One region of the Actinomadura geliboluensis genome, then DNA from elsewhere that is predicted to be linked to it. Evidence: riboswitches for the same ligand, from Rfam matches in the RefSeq annotation. Region 1 holds a riboswitch; the other holds the start of a gene.
The links. Region 1 has a riboswitch for thiamine pyrophosphate ahead of thiO (glycine oxidase ThiO). Riboswitches for the same ligand answer to the same signal wherever they lie in the genome.
Positions count from the first base shown of each region.

Region 2: it holds a riboswitch for thiamine pyrophosphate, as region 1 does, so the genes downstream of both, thiC (phosphomethylpyrimidine synthase ThiC) here and thiO (glycine oxidase ThiO) in region 1, are expected to answer to the same signal.

Region 1 covers NZ_JBICUA010000001.1:479,439-489,095, reverse strand. Annotated here, with positions in the region: gene ACGFI1_RS02315 (sodium:solute symporter family transporter) at 1-709, shown strand, start outside; gene ACGFI1_RS02310 (deoxyribonuclease IV) at 1,319-2,191, opposite strand; gene pknB (Stk1 family PASTA domain-containing Ser/Thr kinase) at 2,212-4,131, opposite strand; gene ACGFI1_RS02300 (DMT family transporter) at 4,168-5,115, opposite strand; gene ACGFI1_RS02295 (thiazole synthase) at 5,260-6,033, opposite strand; gene thiS (sulfur carrier protein ThiS) at 6,036-6,236, opposite strand; gene thiO (glycine oxidase ThiO) at 6,233-7,360, opposite strand; TPP riboswitch at 7,350-7,462, opposite strand; gene ACGFI1_RS02280 (NAD(P)/FAD-dependent oxidoreductase) at 7,557-8,774, shown strand; gene ACGFI1_RS02275 (Rv2175c family DNA-binding protein) at 8,853-9,227, shown strand; gene thiE (thiamine phosphate synthase) at 9,379-9,657, shown strand, end outside.
Region 2 covers NZ_JBICUA010000012.1:312,997-322,653, reverse strand. Annotated here, with positions in the region: gene ACGFI1_RS34890 (aminotransferase-like domain-containing protein) at 1-1, shown strand, start outside; gene ACGFI1_RS34885 (mannose-1-phosphate guanyltransferase) at 22-2,520, opposite strand; gene ACGFI1_RS34880 (CDP-alcohol phosphatidyltransferase family protein) at 2,517-3,209, opposite strand; gene ACGFI1_RS34875 (sensor histidine kinase) at 3,412-4,575, opposite strand; gene tsaA (tRNA (N6-threonylcarbamoyladenosine(37)-N6)-methyltransferase TrmO) at 4,628-5,050, opposite strand; TPP riboswitch at 5,139-5,252, shown strand; gene thiC (phosphomethylpyrimidine synthase ThiC) at 5,248-6,972, shown strand; gene ACGFI1_RS34860 (TetR/AcrR family transcriptional regulator) at 7,144-7,800, shown strand; gene ACGFI1_RS34855 (metallophosphoesterase family protein) at 7,813-8,649, opposite strand; gene ACGFI1_RS34850 (DUF1838 family protein) at 8,776-9,657, shown strand, end outside.

The DNA.
Region 1 (9,657 bases):
CGGAAGCTCCGCGCGCCGCACGGCCGCGATCGTGCCCGCCCTCCTCGCCCTGTTCTTCCTGTTCCCCACCCTCTACGGGACGCTGGGACGCCTGTACGCGCCCGAACTGCTCATGACCGGCGACACCGACGCGACCCTCCTGCTGCTCCCGAAGCGGATCGTCCCCGGCCCGCCCGGCGCGCTGCTCACCGGCCTCGTCACCGCCGGCGCCTTCGCCGCGTTCATCGCCACCTCCTGCGGCCTCGCCGTCGCCATCGGCGGGACGCTCGCCCAGTGCGCCCGCCGCGCTGGCCCAGCGGCGTTCCGCCGCGGCGTCCTGGTCGCGCTGGCCGCCCCGCTCGCCCTCCTGCCCGGCCTCGGCGGGCACGGCGCGGCGGACCTCGTCACCACCGCCCTCGGCGTGTCCGCCTGCTCGCTGTGCCCGCTGCTCGTCCTCGGCATCTGGTGGCGCGGCCTGACCGCCGCCGGGGCCGCCGCCGGCCTCCTCACCGGAGGCGGCCTGGCCGTCGCCGCCGGCATCCTCCGCCTCTTCCACGACGCGCCCGCGGGCTGGACGGCGGCCGTCCTGGACCAGCCCGTCCTGCTGATCGCCCCTGCCGCCTTCGCGACCATGGCCGCCGTGTCCCTGCTGACCCGCCGCCGCGTCCCGCGCCACACCGACGGCGCCCTGCGCCGACTGCACCTCCCCGAAGACCTCCGCGCCGGGTGAAGCCCCGCCCTCCGGCCACGAACGGCACCGGTGCCGCGGGGACCGTCAGCGCCCGGCCGCTCGTCCCGCAGAACCGACCGCTCATCGTGTGACTACGCTACGCACATCTATGACTACGTACCGTTCATCGAGGGCTGTGTTCTCCTGGTGCCGCCGGGCCGTCCCGCGCGTCTAGTGTTCTCAGTGGCACCACACGCCACACCGCCACCGGAGGGGCGGCGGCTCCCGGCCGCGAACCTCCCACAACAGCAAATCCCGGAGATCCGGCTACAGGCCGGATCGGAGTCGCCGGATCCCGTACCGGGGGGGTGGGATCCGGCGGCCTGTGGCTCGGGCGCCGTTGAACAGTCGGGGGGTTGTTCAGCGGCGTCCGAGTCGTATTTATTTGTTTCGCCCTTGGCGTCAGGCGCTAGGGCGCCTTCCTTCGGCGGGCAAAAGTGCGATTGCTGCATCGCTTCGGCTCGCCTTGCGGCTCGCTGCGCGATCAGGTTCTCGCTTCGCTCGAACCTGCCTTCGGACGCAATCGCGACTGCCCAGGTTGTCGCGGGGCCGGGGTGGTGGCCGGTGTTGTCGCAGTAGACGGTTGCGGTTGCCGGCTATCGGCTCGCCTTACTGCTCGCTTTGCTCTGCTTGTTCTGGGGTACGGAGGCGCTTCAGGGTTTCTATGTCCTTCGCGTGGGGTTCGGGGGCTCGGCCCGGGGTTTCGATGAGGAAGGGGAGGCCCTGGACGGCGGGGTGCGCGAAGAGGTCGGCGAAGGGCTGCTCGCCGATGTGGCCGGCGCCGATGTTCTCGTGGCGGTCGCGGCCGGAGGCGCAGGGATCCTTGGAGTCGTTGGCGTGGATCAGTTTCAGGCGGCCCTCGCCCACGGTGGCGATCAGGTCGTCGATGGTCTGCTTGGCGCCGCCCGGAGCGGCCAGGTCGTGGCCGGCGGCGAACGCGTGGCAGGTGTCGAAGCAGACGCCGAGCTTCGGGTGGTGCTCCAGCTTCTCGAAGAAGGGGCCGAGGTCCTGCACCTTGGCGCAGAGCATGTTGTTCTGCCCGGCCATGGGCTCCAGGAGGAGGTCGGGACCGTCCTCGGGGATCTCCTCCAGGAGGGGGAGGACGTGCTCGTGGACCTGGGCCATGGCCTCGTCGTAGGTCTGGCTCACGGCGGAGCCGGTGTGGACGACGACGCCGCGGGCGCCGATGGCCCGGCCGCGGACCAGGGAGTGGCGGACCGTCGCGACCGACTTGGCGAGGGTCTCGGGCGTCGGCGAGCCGAAGTTGACCAGGTACGGGGCGTGCACGTAGACGGGGATCCCGTGCTCGCGGAGCTTGGCGTCCTCGGCGGGCCTGCCCTCGGGCAGCGCCCAGCCGCGCGGGTTCGCGACGAACACCTGGATCGCCTCGGCGCCGATCTGCGCGGCGTACTTCAGGCCGCCGGTGGCGAGGCCGCCGGCCACGGGGACATGGGCCCCGACGGGGCTGTTCGGTGAGGTCATAGCCGGTTCAGCGTATCCGGTCACGGGCCCTTGACGATGGTGACCGTGGAGCCGCGCGGGGCCTCGCCGTTCGAGGGGGACTGGAAGCGGACGATGTTGCCGCCGAAGCCCGTCACGTTGACCTTGAAGCCGGACTCCTTGAGGGCCTTCTTGGCGTCGTCCACGGTGCGGCCGGTCACGTTGGGGACGGGGATCCTCTCGTCGCCGCCGTCGTCGCAGCCGAACTGGATCGGGCCCGCGTCGACGATGCAGTCGCGCTTGTTGACGACGATGGTGACGTCGTCGCCGCGGGAGACGCCGGTGCCCTCGGAGGGGGTCTGGCTGACGACGGTGTTCGGCTGCTTGCCGTCCACCGTCTTCTTCTGGACGGTGACGTTCAGGCCCATCGAGCGCAGCTGGTTCGCCGCCGTGTCGCCGTTCTGCCCGACGAGGTCGGGCATGGACATGCCGCTGGAGACGACGATCGCGACCGGCTCGTCGGGGGACTGCTTCTGGCCGGCCTCCGGGTCGGTGCTGATGACCCGGTCCTTGCCGACGGTCTGGGACGGGCTGGTGCTCGTCCGGCCGACGGTGAAGCCCTTGTCCTCCAGGGTCTTCTTGGCGTCGGCGAGCGGCTTGCCCTCGACGTCGGGGACCTCGCGGGGCGTGAGGCCCTTCGACGGCGTCAGCGTGATCGGCTCGCCCTTGGCGATGCGGGCGCCCGCCGGCGGGTCGGACTTGGCGACACGGCCCTTGTGGACGCGGTCGTCGTAGACCGCCTTCGCGGTGCGGACCTCCAGGCCCTTGGACTCCAGCTGGTCGCGGGCGTCGGAGACCTTCATCCCGATGATCGACGATGGGACGTGCTCGTACTGCCCGGACGTCTGGTACCAGACGGCCCAGCCGAGGATGAGCGCGGCGACCGCGCCGATGGCGATGAGGACGTAGCGGCCGGTCAGCGCGCCGATCGCGCGGTCGGTGCGGCTGCGCTGCGGGACGTAGTCGGCGGTGGGCTCGACGCGGGGGTCGAGGACGGCGGTGTGGCCGGGGGCGGGCGCCTCCAGCACGCTGGTCGCGCGGTGGGACGACTCCTCCAGCCGCCGGTCGAAGTCGCGGGGGAGGCCGCCGAACACCTCGGCCGCCTCGGCGAGGTACTGGTTCGCGTCGTGCGGGCGGCGCGCCGGGTCGTGGCTCGTCGCGTCGGTGACGAGCGCGTCCACCTGCACCGGCAGCCCGGGGACGAGCGTGGACGGCGGCGGCACCGTCTCGTTCACGTGCTTGTAGGCGACCGCGAGGGGCGTGTCGCCCTGGTGGGGGAGCCGGCCGGTGAGCAGCTCGAACAGCATGGTCCCGGCGGCGTACACGTCGGAGCGGACATCGGCGTCGCCGGACAGCACCTGCTCGGGCGCCAGGTAGCCGACCGTCCCGATGATCACGCCGGTCTTGGTCATCTTGCTCGCGGTCTCGGCCCGGGCGAGCCCGAAGTCGGCGACCTTGACCTGGCCGTCCTCGGTGATCAGCACGTTCTCCGGCTTGACGTCGCGGTGCACGAGGCCGGCCCGGTGCGCGGCGCCGAGCGCCGCCAGCACCGGCTGCATGATCTCCAGCGCGGCGCGCGGGCCGAACCGGCCGCGCGCGGTCAGCTCCTCGCGGAGGGTGCGGCCCGGCACGTACTCCATCACCAGGAAGACGTGCTCGCCGTCGGTGCGCTGGTCGTAGACCGCGACGACGTTCGGGTGCGACAGCGCCGCCGCGGCCTTCGCCTCGCCGATGAAGCGGGCGACGAAGTCCTCGTCGGAGGCGAGCCCGGCGTGCATCACCTTGATCGCGACGGTGCGGTCGAGGCGGACGTCCCGCGCCAGGTACACCGTGGCCATGCCGCCGCGCGCGATGCGGGACTCGATGCGGTAGCGCCCGTCGAGCATCCGCCCGACGAGTGGATCTGCGACCGTCATGTCCATCGGTGCGAGTTTACGGGTGAACGGAAGTGGAACTCATCAGCCGGGAGTATGAGCATCCATGAGCCCCTGGGGTGATGCCTCTGGGGCGGGTGTGGCGCGGCGGCGGGCCCGGCTGCGGGAGACGGCCACGCCGGCCAGGCACAGCAGGCCGCCCGCGAGGGTGACCAGGCCGGGGACCTCGCCGAGGAACAGCCACGACATCGCGACGACGAGGGCGGGGACGGCGTAGGTGGTGGCGCCCATCTTCCCGGCGGACGTCCGGGCCAGCGCGTAGCCCCAGGTCGTGAACGCGAGCGCGGTCGGGAAGACGCCCAGGTAGACCATGTTGAGGGTGGCGCCGGCGGGGGCGTCGGCGGCCTGCTCGGCCAGCTGCCCGGCGAACGGCAGGCAGGCGAGCGCGCCGATGCCGCAGGCGAACGTGGTGAACTGCAGGGCGGAGGCGTGCCGCAGCGCGGGCTTCTGGCTCACCACGCCGGCCGCGTAGGTCACGGCGGCGACGAGGCAGAGCAGCACCCCGCCGACGGACGCGCGGCCCTCCCCGGACATCGACAGCCCGACGACGGCGGCGCCGGCGAACGAGACGGCCATGCCGACCACCAGCCGGGGCGAGATCCCCTCCTTCAGCAGCCAGCCGCCGAGGAGCGCGATCAGGATGGGCCCGATGTTGACGACGAGGGAGGCGGTGCCCGCGTCCACGAGCTGCTCGCCCCAGTTCAGCGCGACCATGTAGGCGCCGAACCACAGCACGCCCGCGGTGACGATGCCGGGCCATGCCGCCCTGGGCGGGAGCCCCTCGCGCCGGATCGCCCAGAGCACGCCGAGGACCACCGTCCCGGAAAGAAGGCGGCCGAGGGCGAGCGCGCCCGGACCGTACTCGGCACCGGCGCTGCGGATCGAGACGAACGCCGACGCCCACAGCACCACCGTGATCGTGGCGGCGGCGACCGCGCCCTTGTCGACGCGACCCGTGTTCTCCTGTTGCATGTCACGCACCTTAGGTATGGGTCGTTTCCATGAACACCGAAATGACGTGCCCGGTTGCGGCATGTCCGGGGTGAACGGACCCAGTTTGGTAAGGCGCACGTTTCAGGTCCAGCGAATACTTCTATAGGCGATGCTTTAGCCCTGCTACGAAGTGGCGAGCCCCTCGAACGGGGAGGACGCCTGCGCGTAGCGGCGCTTCGGGATGCGCCCGGCCAGCCGCGCGAGCCGCCCCGCCTCGACCGCGTGCCGCATCGCCGCGGCCATCCGGGCGGGGTCCTGCGCGCGGGTGACCGCGGTCGCCAGCAGCACGGCGTCGCAGCCCAGCTCCATGGCGAGCGCGGCGTCGGACGCGGTGCCGAGCCCGGCGTCCAGGATCACCGGGACGTTCGCCCGCTCGACGATCAGCTCGATGTTGTGCGGGTTGCGGATGCCGAGGCCCGACCCGATCGGGGAGCCGAGCGGCATCACCGCGGCGCAGCCGAGCTGCTCCAGCCGGTGCGCCAGCACCGGGTCGTCGTTGGTGTACGGCAGCACGGTGAAGCCGTCGTCGACGAGCTGCTCGGCGGCCTCCACCAGCTCGATCGGGTCGGGCAGCAGCGTGCGCTCGTCCGCGATCACCTCCAGCTTGACCCAGTCCGTGCCGAGCGCCTCGCGGGCGAGCTTGGCGGTGAGCACGGCCTCCCCGGCGGTGAAGCAGCCCGCCGTGTTCGGCAGCACCCGGATGCCGCACTCCTTGAGGACGTCCAGCACCGAGCCCCGCGCGGACGGGTCGACCCGCCGCATCGCGACCGTGGTCAGCGCCGTCCCGGACGCGGTCAGCGCCTCCCGCAGCACGTGCATGCTCGGCGCCCCGCCCGTGCCCATGATCAGCCGCGAGTCCAGTTCCTCTCCCGCGATGACCAGCGTGTCCTTCTGCACCCTCAGCCTCCTTGGACGGCGGTCAGCACTTCCAGCCGGTCGCCGTCGCGCAGCGGCGTGGTCTCCCACGCGGAGCGGCGGACGACCTCGTCGTTCAGCGCGGCGGCCACGCCGGTCCGCGCGGCGGTCACGGACGCGATCACCTCGGCCACGCTCGCGGCCTCGGCCAGCTCGCGCGGCTCGCCGTTGACGGTCACCTTCATGACGGCACCTCGGAGAAGCGGTCCGGGGCGAACGGCCCCGCGACCTCGGGGACGGGACGGTCCAGCAGCATCGCGGACAGGACGTCGGCGCTGACCGGGGCCAGCAGGACGCCGTTGCGGAAGTGCCCGGTGCCGAGGAGGAGGCCGGGGAGGGCGGACGGCCCCATCAGCGGCGCGTTGTCCGGGGAGCCGGGCCGCAGCCCGGCGGTGACCTCGGCGAACTCCAGCTCGGTGATGCCGGGCAGCAGCTCGCGGGCGTCGCGCAGCAGCTCCCACAGGCCGCCCGCGGTGACCCGCGTGTCGAAGCCGAGCTCCTCCTGGGTGGCGCCGAGGACGATCTCGCCGTCCGCGCGCGGCACCAGGTACACCGACGAGCCCTTCACCAGGCCGCGGGTGGTGCGGCGCAGGAACGGGACACGGGTGCGGAGCCGGATCACCTGCCCCTTCACGGGGCGGACCGGCGGCACGCTGCCGGGCGGCAGCCCCTCCAGGTCGCCGGACCACGGCCCGGCGGCGAGCAGCACCTTGTCCGCGCGCAGCACCGTCCCGTCGTCCAGCCCGACGCCGGCCGCCGCGTCGCCCTCGACGACGATGCGTGCGGCCCGCTGCCGGACGAGCCGCACGCCGGTCCGCTCGCAGGCCGCGAGCAGGGCCGCGGTGAGCCGGCGCGGGTCGATGGAGCCGTCGGAGGGGGCGAGCAGCCCGCCGCGCACGCCGGGCGCGAGCATCGGCTCCGCCCGCCGGCTCTCCCGGCCGGTCAGCGCCTCGGCGGGGATGCCGAGGCTCTCCTGGAAGCGGCGCAGGTCGTCGAGGTACTTCAGGTCGTCGGCGTCGAACGCGACCTGCAGCAGCCCGTCCGTGCGGTAGCCGGTGCCGCGGCCGGTCAGCTCCTCCAGTTCGGCGACGAAGGCGCCGTAGCGGTCGCGGGAGGCGAGGCCGAGCCGCAGCAGCGGCTCCTCGCCGTAGGTCAGCTCGCTGACGGGGGTGAGCATGCCCGCCGCCACCGACGAGGCGCCGCTCGCGGGGGACGGGTCGACCAGGGTGACCCCGCCGCCCGCCGCCGCGGCGGTCCGCCAGGCGGTGGCGAGGCCGATGACCCCCGCCCCGACGATCACGATCTCCATGCGCGCTCCCTTCGCCGGCATGATCCGGATCAGGTCCGGCGGTCGGCGGCCCGCTCAGCCGCCCTCTCAGCCCGGTCGCACCGGACTCCCGCGCTCTGTCACGTTTTACCTGTTCCCTACCTTACGACCTCGATCGCGTCCCCCAACTCCTGGACAGGTGTCCACCCGAAATCGGCGGCGCATTAGGCTGCCCTTCATGGACAGGGTCATCGTCGTGGGTGGCGGGCTGGCCGGCGTGCGCGCCGTGGAAGCCCTGCGCAGCAAGGGGTACGAGGGCGCGCTGACGCTCGTGTCGGCCGAGCGTGAGCGGCCGTACGACCGGCCGCCGCTGTCGAAGGCCGTCCTCGCGGGCGACTCCGACGACACGACGGTCGACGCCGACTGGGACGCGCTGCGCTGCGACCTGCTGCTCGGCGAGCGCGCGACCGCGCTGCGGCCCGCCGCGCCGGGGCGCGGCGGCGTGCTCGCCACCACCGCGGGCGACCTGCCGTTCGACGGGCTGGTCATCGCGACCGGCGCCACCCCCGTCACCCTGCCGGGGGAGGGCCGCCAGCACGTGCTGCGGACCATCGGCGACTCCCGCGACCTGCGGTCCCGGCTGACCGGGGGCGCCCGGATCGTGATCGTCGGCGCGGGCTGGATCGGCGCCGAGGTCGCGACCACCGCCGCGAAGAAGGGCTGCCGCGTCACCGTCGTGGAGGCCGCAGACACGCCCCTCGCCAACGCGATCGGCCCCGAGGTCGGCGCGCTGACCGCCCCCTGGTACGCCGAGGCGGGCGTCGAACTGCGCACCGGCGTGAAGGTCGCCGAGGTCGAGCCGGGCGGCCTCGCCCTCGCCGGCGGCGGCCGGATCGAGGCCGACGAGGTCGTGGTCGGCGTCGGCGTCCGCCCGGAGGTGTCCTGGCTGACGGGCTCCGGGCTGCTGGTCGAGCGCGGCGTGGTCACCGACGGCGCGTTCCGCGTCTACGAGGGCGAGGAGGAGCCGGGCGCCCTCCGCCCGGACATCGTCGCGGTCGGCGACTGCGCCGCCTGGTGGTCGGCGCGCTACGGCCGCCGGCTCCTCGTCGAGCACTGGGACACCGCCCTCAACGCCCCCGAGACCGCCGCGGCGACCCTCCTCGGCGCCGACGCCCGCTACGACGCCGCCCCCTACTTCTGGTCCGAGCAGTTCGGCCGCATGGTGCAGTACGCGGGCAGCCATGTCGCGTCCGAGCGGCTCGTCCACCGCGGCGACCCGTCCGGCCGGAAGTGGGCGGTGGCGTGGCTGACCGGCGACCGGCTCGACGCGATCCTCACCGTCGACCGGCCCCGCGACCTGGTGCAGGCGCGGCGGGTGATCGCCGCCGGCACGCCGGTGGACCCGGCGGCGATCGCCGACCCGGACGTGCCCGTCCGGCAGGCCGTTCGCGGATAGCGATCGGCGGCGGCGGGCAACGGCTGTCCAGGGGGTTTGAGGCTTCCGAAGGCGTGGTAGCAAGGGGGCGTGACGCAGATGCACGCAACCGTTGACAGCGCACTCGACCCCCGGACCGACGCCCTCGCCGGCGACTGGCTCACCCTCCGCGAGACCGCCGAACGGCTCGGGATCCGGCCCAACCGGATCAAGCAGCTCATCCACGAGCACCGGATCCTCGCGGTGCGCCGGGAGGGGCAGCCGATGGTGCCCGCGGCGTTCATCAAGGACGGCCAGGTCATCAAGGGCCTGCCCGGCACGCTGACGCTGCTGTCGGACGCCGGGTTCGACGACGTCGAGACGATCCGCTGGCTGTTCACCGCCGACGACACGCTGCCCGGCACGCCGGTGGACGCGCTCACCGAGAACCGGGGGACCGAGGTCCGCCGCCGCGCCCAAGCCCTCGCCTTCTAGCCCCGCCCAGTTCAGGACCCTCGCCTTCCCGCCCCGGCGGCGCCGCCGGGACGCGCACATGACACGATCGCGGGGACGCACGGCGGAACCACCGCCGCGCGGCCCCGCGATCCAGCCATGATCTGAGCTTGTGAAAGGACGTGCCCCGGCCGTGTCCAGGCATCTCCCCTCCGAACGCGCCGTCGCGCTGCGCGCCCGGCTCGGCCGGGCCCGCCTCTACCTGTGCACCGACGCGCGGGAGCGGCAGGGCGACCTGCCGGAGTTCCTGGACGCCGTCCTCGCGAACGGCGTCGACATCGTCCAGCTCCGCCAGAAGGGCCTGGAGGCCCGGCGGGAGCTGGCCCACCTGGAGGTCTTCCGGGCGGCCTGCGAGCGGCACGGCGCGCTGCTCGCCGTCAACGACCGGGCCGACGTGGCCCACGCCGTCCGC
Region 2 (9,657 bases), on a different contig from region 1:
ACGCGCCCTAGGGACGCGCCGTCAGGAGCCCGCGCGTTCGACGACCGCGGCCCACTCCTCCAGGAGCGCCTGGGCGGCGTCGGCGTCGGGCCCCTCGGCCCACAGGTGGGTGACCGCCTCCGCCGGGTCGGGCAGGACGAGGACCCAGCGGCCGTCGTCCTCGACCACGCGGACGCCGTCGGTGGTGTCGATGGTGCGGTCGCCGGCGGCCTCCACGACGTGCCGCATCACGCTGCCCTTGGCCGCCCACGGGGTCGGGACGGAGCGGCGCAGCAGATGCGCGTCGGGGATGCGGCGGTCGATCTGGGAGAGCGTCAGCCGCGTCCGGGCGACGAGCCCGACGAGGCGGACGAACGCCGCGATCCCGTCGACGGTGCCGCTGAACTCGGGCATCAGGAACCCGCCCCGGCCGTCGCCCGCGAAGATCACGCTGGGCTGCGCGGCGGCCTTGGTGAGGACGTCCTGGGACGTGGACGTCCACTCGACCTGCACGCCGTGGAACCGGCAGACCTGCTCGGCGACCCGCGTCGTCGTCACCGGCAGCGCCACCTTGCCGCCGCGCCGCTCGGCCGCGACCAGGTCGAGCATCACCAGCAGGGCCCGGTCGTCGCCGACCAGCTCGCCGTTCTCGTCCACCAGGGAGATCCGCTCCCCCACCGGGTCGAACCGGACGCCGAACGCGGCCCGCGACGACGACACCAGCTCGCCGAGCCGCTCCAGGTCGCGCATCCGCTCGGCGAGCGTCTCGGTCGGGTTCGCCTCGTCCAGCCCGGCGTTGCGGGTGAGGACCTCCACGCCGACCTTGCCGAGCAGGTTCGGCAGCACGAGCGAGGCGACGCCGCCCGCGCAGTCCAGGACGATCTTCAGCCCGGCCTCGCGGACGCCGCGGATGTCGACGCGGCGCAGCAGGTCGCGGGTGTAGGTCTCCACGACGCGCGGCGGGTAGGTGAGCTCGGCGATCTCGCCGGGGAACGCCCGGCGGTACTCCTGGCGGCCGAAGACACGCTCCAGCTTGCGCTGCGCCGCCTGGGACAGGTCGGCGCCGCCCGCGTCGAGGAACAGGATGTCGACGCCCTGCGGGTCGCCGAGGGTGGTGCGGATGTAGATGCCGCCGACGGCGTCCTCGCGGCCGGTCTCGAACCGGGCGACGGTCAGCGGCGTCGCCTCCAGGTCGTTGACGTTGATGGCGCTGGCGGTCAGCGCGCTGTTGACGGCGCGCTTGAGGGTGCGGGCGGCGCGGGAGACGTCGCGTCCGGTGACGACCGTGGTGCCCTTCTTGAGGGTGGTCGCGTAGGCGCTGGCGAGCCGCACCGCCAGCTCGGGCGTGATCTCCACGTTGACGAGCCCGGACACGCCGCGCGGCCCGAACAGGTTGCGCTGGCCGCGCGACTCCCAGATCACGCTGGTGTTGACGACGGCGCCGGCCTCGATGGTCTTGAAGGGGTAGACCTTCACGCCGCTGGAGACGTACGCCTCGGCCTCGATGACGCACTCGTCCCCGATGACCGCGCCCTCCTCGACGCGGGCGCCGGCCATGATGTCGGTGTTCTTGCCGACGACGCAGCCGCGCAGGTTCGTGGACGGCGCGACGAACACGTTGTCGTGGACGACGGCCCGGTGCAGGAACGCGCCCTCCTTCACCACGACGTTGCTGCCGAGCACGGTGTACTCGCGCAGCTCGACGCCGGCCTCGACCTTGGCGTAGTCGCCGATGTAGAGCGGGCCCTTGAGGACGGCCTCGGCGTCCACCTCGGCGCCCTCGGCGACCCAGACGCCCGGGGACATCTCGAAGCCGTCCAGCTCGATCCCGACCTGGCCCGAGAGCATGTCGGCCTGGGCCTTGAGGTAGCTCTCGTGGGTGCCGACGTCCTCCCAGTAGCAGTCGGCCACGTACCCGAACAGCCGGGCGCCCTCGGCGAGGAGCTTGGGGAACACGTCGCCGGACCAGTCGACGGACTCCCCCTCGGCGACGTGTTCGAGGACCTCCGGCTCCATCACGTAGATGCCGGTGTTGACGGTGTCGGAGAACACCTGGCCCCAGGTGGGCTTCTCCAGGAACCGCTGCACGCGGCCCTCGTCGTCGACGATGATGATGCCGAATTCGAGGGGGTTGGGGACCCGCTTCAGGCCGATCGTGACGAGCGCGTCGTTCTCCTTGTGGAACCGCACCATGTCGGTGAGGTCGATGTCGGTGAGCGCGTCCCCGGAGATGACGAGGAACCGGTCGTCGCGCAGCGCCTCCTCGGCGTTCTTGACGCTGCCGGCGGTGCCGAGCGGGATCTCCTCCGTCGCGTAGCTCAGCGACATGCCGAGCTCCTCGCCGTCGCCGAAGTAGTTGCGGATCAGCGCGGCCAGGAACTGCACGGTGACGACGGTCTCGGTGAACCCGTGCCGCTTCAGCAGCCGGAGCACGTGCTCCATGATCGGCCGGTTGACGAGCGGAAGCAGCGGCTTGGGCTGGTTGGCGGTCATCGGACGCAGCCGCGTCCCCTCGCCTCCCGCCATCACGACGGCCTTCATCGGGGGGTCTCAGCTCCCTTCTGGTCGCCGGCCGCCGGTTCCGCCCCCGGCCCGGCCCCGTCCGGCCCGGGGCCCGGCCCCGGTTCCGCACCCGGGGACGGGGGCGCGGCGCGGCCGGCCAGCACCAGTTGCCGCGTCTGCGCCCAGTAGAGGACGGCGGCCCACCAGTACAGGCCCGTCCCCCAGATGGCGAAGGACCATCCGGCGACCTTCGCCGCCGTCCCCGCGCCGCCGTCGTGGTCGCCCAGCAGCAGCAGCGGGAACGCGTACAGCAGGCACATGGTGCCCGCCTTGCCGATGAAATGGACGGGCAGCGTGCCGCCGTACCCGAGCCGCCGGATGATCGGCGCGATCGGCAGGATCGCGAACTCCCGCGCGACCAGCACGATCACCAGCCAGAGCGGGATGATGTCGCGGATGGTCAGCCCGACGAGCGTGGCGAGGATGTAGAGCCGGTCGGCGGCCGGGTCGAGCACCATCCCGAGCTTGCTCGTCTGGTTCAGCGCCCGCGCCAGCTTGCCGTCCAGCCAGTCGGACAGGCCGGCGAACACCAGCACGCCGAGCGCCCACCAGTCCGCCTCGACGAGGACGAGCCACAGGAACAGCGGGACGCCCACCAGCCGCGCCATGCTGAGGACGTTGGGCACCGTGAATATCCGGTCCTGCGGGGCCTCTCGCACTGTGCTCACCGACGCGTTCGCCTCCCCTGGTCCCCTTGATCCTGACCCTACCGGTAAGGGGTTGAAAGCCCCCGATGGCGTCCGGCCCCTGAACCGAGGGTGCCCGCCGGCGGCACCGTTCCGGCACCGGCCGGCCGAGTCGGGAGGTTCCCGGCGGACGGGTCGAGCGGGGCGAAGCCCCCGCCGCGGCGCCCGCCCGGCCCGGCGCCGGTCACCGCGGGCTGACCGCGTCGGCCAGCGGAAGGACCGCCGTGACCACGAACCCGCCGCGCTCCCCCGGACCCGCGTCGAGCGTGCCGCCGACGCTGCGCGCCCGCTCGATCATCCCGAGGATCCCGAAGCCGTCCGGCGCGGCCCCGGAGGGCCCGCGGCCGTCGTCGGCGACCCGGACGAGGAGCCCGCCGGCGTCCCGCTCCAGGGTCACCGTGGCGCGCTTCGCGGCGGCGTGCTTGACAATGTTGGTCAGGGCCTCCTGGACGATCCGGTACGCGGCGACGCCGACCTCCGGCGGCAGCCCGGCCGCGAGGCCGCCGTCCGACAGCTCCACGTCGATCCCGCCGGCGCGCGCGGCCCGCACGAGGTCGGCGATGCCGTCCGGTCCGGGCAGCGCCCCGGACGAGCCGACGTCGGTGCCGCGCAGGACCTGCAGGGTGCCGCGCAGCTCGGTGCGGGCGTCGCGGCAGGTGGCCGCGATCGAGCCGAGCGCGTCGGCCAGCTCCGCCCGGTCGAGCGGCCGGTCGCCGCGCACGAGGTGGGCCGCCGCGCCCGCCTGCACGCCGATCAGCGTGATGCTGTGCGCGAGGAGGTCGTGCAGGTCGCGGGCGATCCGCAGCCGCTCCTCGGCGACCCGCCGCCGCGCCTCCTCCTCGCGGGTGCGCTCGGCCCGCTCGGCCCGCTCGGTGATGGTCGCGAGCCGCGCGCGGTGCACCCGCCACACCTGGACGGCGATCACCACCGACACCACGGCCTCGATGACCGCGACCTGCTCGCGGACCGAGCTGCCGCCCGCCCGCATCGCCATCCCGATCACGCACACGGCCAGCAGGAACGCCACGACGCTGAGGACGACCCGCACCCGGCGCCCGAGGACCGCGTAGGCGAACAGCGCGATCACCTCGGCGGGCACGAGCGCGTGGTGCTGGTACTGGGCCAGGTGGTAGGGCAGCACGAGCACGACCAGGGCCACCAGCCCCGGCGCCGGCCACCGCCTGATCACCGCGAGCGGCGCGTGCGCCGCGACCAGCAGCAGCGCGCCGACGGCGTCCAGCTCCCGGACGCCGGGCCACGCCACCGCGGCGGCGGCCGCGACCCCCGCCAGCACCGCCGCGAGCACGGCGTCCGAGACCGTCGCGTTCACCCGGGGCAGCGTCACCACCCGTCCATCTTCCCCGACCTCCGCGATCAGCGCACACCGCCCCTGGCGGGGGCTATGCGCCCGCTTCCCGGGCGAGGATCGGCTTGACGTCCAGGATCGGGGTGCCGTCCAGGGCCTCCAGGTCGCGGACGCGCACGCGGTCGCCCTCCACCTCCAGGATCTCCACGGGGTGGAGCCCGATCGGGTTGGGGCGGTCCGGGGACCGGGTGGCGAACACGCCGCGCATCGGGGTGGACGGGTCGTCGCGCGGGTGCACGCGCAGGACGTCGCGGGGCGACAGGTGCAGCCAGGTCAGCACGAAGACCCGGTCGCCCGGGCGGAGGCCGTCCAGCGCCGGGAGCACGGCCGGCTCGAAGACCAGCCACGCCTCGGGCGCGCCCTCGGTGCCCTGCTTGGGGGCCGACGCCCGGTCCGTCAGCGTGGACGAGACGCGGCCGACCGGGGTGAGCGCGAACTCCTGGTGAGAGTCGATCATGCCCCGATCCTCCCAGGCGTCGCGCGGGCGCGTTCTACCCCGGCCCGGCCGGTTGCGGCAACGGGGGCGGTCCGGGTTAGCGTCGGGGGCGACAGATCGCGGGGGTCCGGCGAACCGGGCTGAGATAGCGGCTGAGACGGCCGCTGACCGCATGAACCTGACCGGGTAATGCCGGCGTAGGGAGAGATCGAGTCGTCATGACACAACGTGTGGTTCCAGCCGCCCGCAAGACCTACCTGCAGGGCTCGCGCCCGGACGTGCGGGTCCCGATGCGGGAGGTGCCGCTCACCAACGGCGACGTCGTCGTCCTGTACGACACGTCCGGGCCGTACACCGATCCGGAGCAGCGGACGGACGTCCGCCGGGGCCTGCCCGCGCTGCGGGAGCCGTGGATCGCCGAGCGCGGCGACACCGCCCCGTACGAGGGGCGGGCGGTGCGGCCGGAGGACGACGGGCGGAAGGCGGCGCCCGTCCGGGAGGACGTCCTGCCGCGGCGGCCGCGGCGCGCGACCGGCGGCGCGGTGACGCAGCGCGCGTACGCGGCGCGCGGCGAGATCACGCCGGAGATGGAGTTCGCCGCCCTGCGGGAGGGGGTGCGGCCGGAGTTCGTCCGGGACGAGCTGGCGGCCGGGCGGGCGGTGCTGCCCGCGAACGTCAACCACCCGGAGGCCGAGCCGATGGTCATCGGCCGGAACTTCCTGGTGAAGGTGAACGCCAACATCGGCAACTCGGCGGTGGCGTCGTCGATCGAGGACGAGGTCGAGAAGATGACGTGGGCGACCCGGTGGGGCGCCGACACGGTCATGGACCTGTCGACCGGGCGGGACATCCACACCACGCGGGAGTGGATCCTGCGGAACTCGCCGGTCCCGGTCGGGACCGTCCCGCTGTACCAGGCGGTCGAGAAGGTCGGCGGAGACCCGGCGGAGCTGACCTGGGAGGTCTTCCGGGACACGGTGGTCGAGCAGGCCGAGCAGGGCGTCGACTACATGACCGTGCACGCCGGGGTGCTGCTGCGGTACGTGCCGCTGACGGCGCGCCGCAAGACCGGGATCGTGTCCCGAGGGGGCTCGATCATGGCGGCGTGGTGCCTGGCGCACCACGAGGAGAACTTCCTCTACACCCGCTTCCGCGAGCTGTGCGAGATCTTCGCCGCCTACGACGTCACCTGGTCGCTCGGGGACGGGCTGCGCCCCGGCTCCATCGCCGACGCCAACGACGAGGCGCAGTTCGCCGAGCTGCGCACCCAGGGCGAGCTGACGAGGATCGCGGCCGAGTACGGCAACCAGGTGATGAACGAGGGGCCGGGCCACGTCCCGATGCACAAGATCAAGGAGAACGTGGACCGGCAGCAGGAGTGGTGCGACGGCGCGCCGTTCTACACGCTCGGGCCGCTGACCACCGACATCGCGCCCGGCTACGACCACATCACCTCGGCGATCGGCGCCGCGATGATCGGCTGGCACGGCACGGCGATGCTCTGCTACGTCACCCCGAAGGAGCACCTCGGGCTGCCGGACCGCGAGGACGTCAAGGCCGGCGTCATCGCCTACAAGATCGCGGCGCACGCCGCCGACCTGGCCAAGGGGCATCCGGGCGCGCAGGCGTGGGACGACGCGCTGTCGGACGCGCGGTTCGACTTCCGCTGGGAGGACCAGTTCAACCTCTCGCTCGACCCGGACACCGCCCGCGCGTTCCACGACGCGACGCTGCCGGCGGCGCCGGCGAAGACCGCGCACTTCTGCTCGATGTGCGGCCCGCATTTCTGCTCGATGAAGATCACCCGGGACGTCCGGCGGTACGCCGACGAGCGCGGGCTGGACGGCGAGGCCGCGCTCGAAGCGGGACTGCGCGAGAAGGCGGCGGAGTTCCGGGCCGCCGGCGGGCGGGTGCAGCTGCCCCTGTCGCCCGGCCCGTCCTGATGTAAGCGCAGGTCGGCGCGGGCCCGGCGCGGACCGTTCCGCGGCGGGCCCGCGCATCCCGGCGGGGCCCGGGGTGCGCGGCGCGGCTAGTATCAAGGGACCGTTCCAAAGCCGCGGATCCCCCCGAATCGCCGCAGGCCCGTCCCCGCCGGGAAAGGACCGACCACTCACGTGACCAGCGACGACACGCCGAAGGCCCCCGCGCGCGCGATGCGCGCCGACGTGCGCCGCAACCGGGCGCGGCTGCTCGCCGCGGCCCGCGAGATCTTCCAGCGCGACGGGGCCGGGGCGTCCCTGGAGGCCGTCGCCCGGCAGGCCGGCGTCGGCATCGGGACGCTCTACCGCCACTTCCCCACCCGCCAGCACCTGCTGGAGGCGCTGCTCGCCGACGGCTACGCGGAACTGGCCGCGAAGGCCCGCGAGCTCCTGGCCGACCCCGCGCCCGGCGAGGCGCTGCTGACCTGGCTGCGCGCGTTCGCCGCGCAGGTGGCGGCGTACCAGGGGCTGGCCGCCGCGGCCGTCGCGTCGCTGCGGGACGAGGTGACGTTGCGGAACGAGATCGCACAGCGGGACGAGATCGCACAGCGGAACGAGAGCACGCTGCGGGACGAGCACTCGGAGCCGGTGCCCTCGCGGCGGGCGATGTGCGAGGCGGCAGAGGCGCTGTTCGCCCGCGCGCAGCGGGCCGGGGAGGCGCCACCGGAGGCGGTGTTCGCCGACGTCCTGTGGCTGACCGGCGCCATCGCGGCGGTCACCGAGCGGGAGCCGGAGGCCGCCGGGCGGCTGCTGTCGCTCGCCGCCGCCGGCATGGTGCCCGGCCGGACGTAGCCGCTTCGCCGGTCAGCTCGTCTCCGGGACGGGCAGGATCCGGCGCGGCCCGCGCGGAGCGCCGCTCCATCTGCGCCATTCGCGCGGGTAGCCGACCGACACCTCGATGTGCGGGATTCCGCCGGTCCAGATCGTCCGGGGGATGTGCAGGTGCCCGTACACGACGGACACGGCGCCGAACCTGGTGTGCCAGTCGGCGGTGCGCTCGGTGCCGCACCACTGCGCGAACTCCGGGTACCACAGGACGCGGGTGGGCTCGCGGACGAGCGGCCAGTGGTTGACGAGCACGGTCCGCGTCCCCGGTTCCAGGGCCGCGAGGCGCTGCTCGGTGTAGGCGATCCGCGCGTCGCACCAGGCGTCCCGCGTGGGGTGCGGGTCGGGGTGCAGGTAGACCTCGTCGGTGCACACGACGCCCGCCTCGTGGGCGATCTCGAGCGCCTCCTCCTTGGTGGACGCACCGTCCGGCCGGAACGTGTAGTCGTAGAAGAGGAACAGCGGCGCGATCGTCACGGGCCCGCCCTCGCCGTCCCAGACCGGGTACGGGTCCTCGGGGGTGAGCACGCCGAGGCCGCGGCACATGTCGACGATGCGCCGGTAGCGGGCCTCGCCGCGCAGCTGTACCGGGTCGTCCTTGACCGTCCACAGCTCGTGGTTGCCGGGGACCCAGAGCACGGCGGCGTACCGCTCGCGCAGCGTGCGGAGCGTCCACTCGACGTCGGCGAACCGCTCGGCGACGTCGCCGGCGACGATCAGCCAGTCGTCCGCGGACCCGGGCCGCAGCCCGTCGACGAACGCGCGGTTCTCGGGGAATCCCACATGCAGGTCGCTGATCGCGAAGACGCCGTCCATCCAGAGATCGTAGGCCCCGGGCGGGCGCCGCGCCGGGGCCCGCTCCCGCCGGCGAGGACGTGACGCCGGGGCCGCGGGGTGCTTGCATGGCGTGATCTCCGTCTCACGAGCCACCGAGGAGTCCGCATGCGACGACCGCTCACGGCCCTGCTCACCGGCGCGGCCGCCGCCGCCCTGCTGTGGTCCGTGCCGGGGGCGGCGGCCGCCCGCCCCGTCTCCGGGCCGTCCGCCCCCGGACCGCTGTACGCGCAGGTCGAGGACCGCGACACCCGCCTCCAGTTGCAGGTCCTCGGACGGCCGGACGGCAAGGACATGCTGTACCGCATCTCCGGCCACGTGTACGCCGACGTGCCGGGCGACGCCCTGGCGCCGCGCCTGCGGCACGGGACGCGGCTGTTCGGGTTCGAGGGCTACAACATCCGGCGCCTCTACCGCGAGCCCGGCACGAACAAGCTGTACCAGCTGAGCCGCGAGGTCGTCTTCTACACCGATCCGCAGGACCCGGCGAAGGTGCTGAGGGAATGGCGCAACCCGCTCGACGGGAGGACGTACCCGCTGGTGCCGGTGAACAACGACGACGTCGACTTCGGGCCGTTCCCCATCACGCCGCAGTTCCGGCTCGGCCCGCTCAAGGACGTCGGGCGCAACCTCGCCCAGGTCTCCGACATCCCGCCGCGCACCGACATCAAGGCCCTGACCGGCGACGACTTCGGCCTTCCCGGCGGCGTCTACACCGCCTGGGAGATGTTCGACTTCTACATCGGGAAGCGGGAGGCGGCGCGGCGGGCGCACGGCGTCCCGAAGGGGGCGATGGAGGTGGTGAACAGCTGGACGCGGTCCAGCCCGTTCGCCCCGTCGATGTGCGTCCCGGAGAAGGACGCCCGCGCCCGGCTCCTCTTCCACGCCCGGAGCTGGACCCTGGACTCGTGGGACGACCTGGAGCCCTGGCTCAAGGCCGAGGTCGAGCGCGACTACCCCCTCTATAAGAAGGCCCCTAACGCGCCAGCA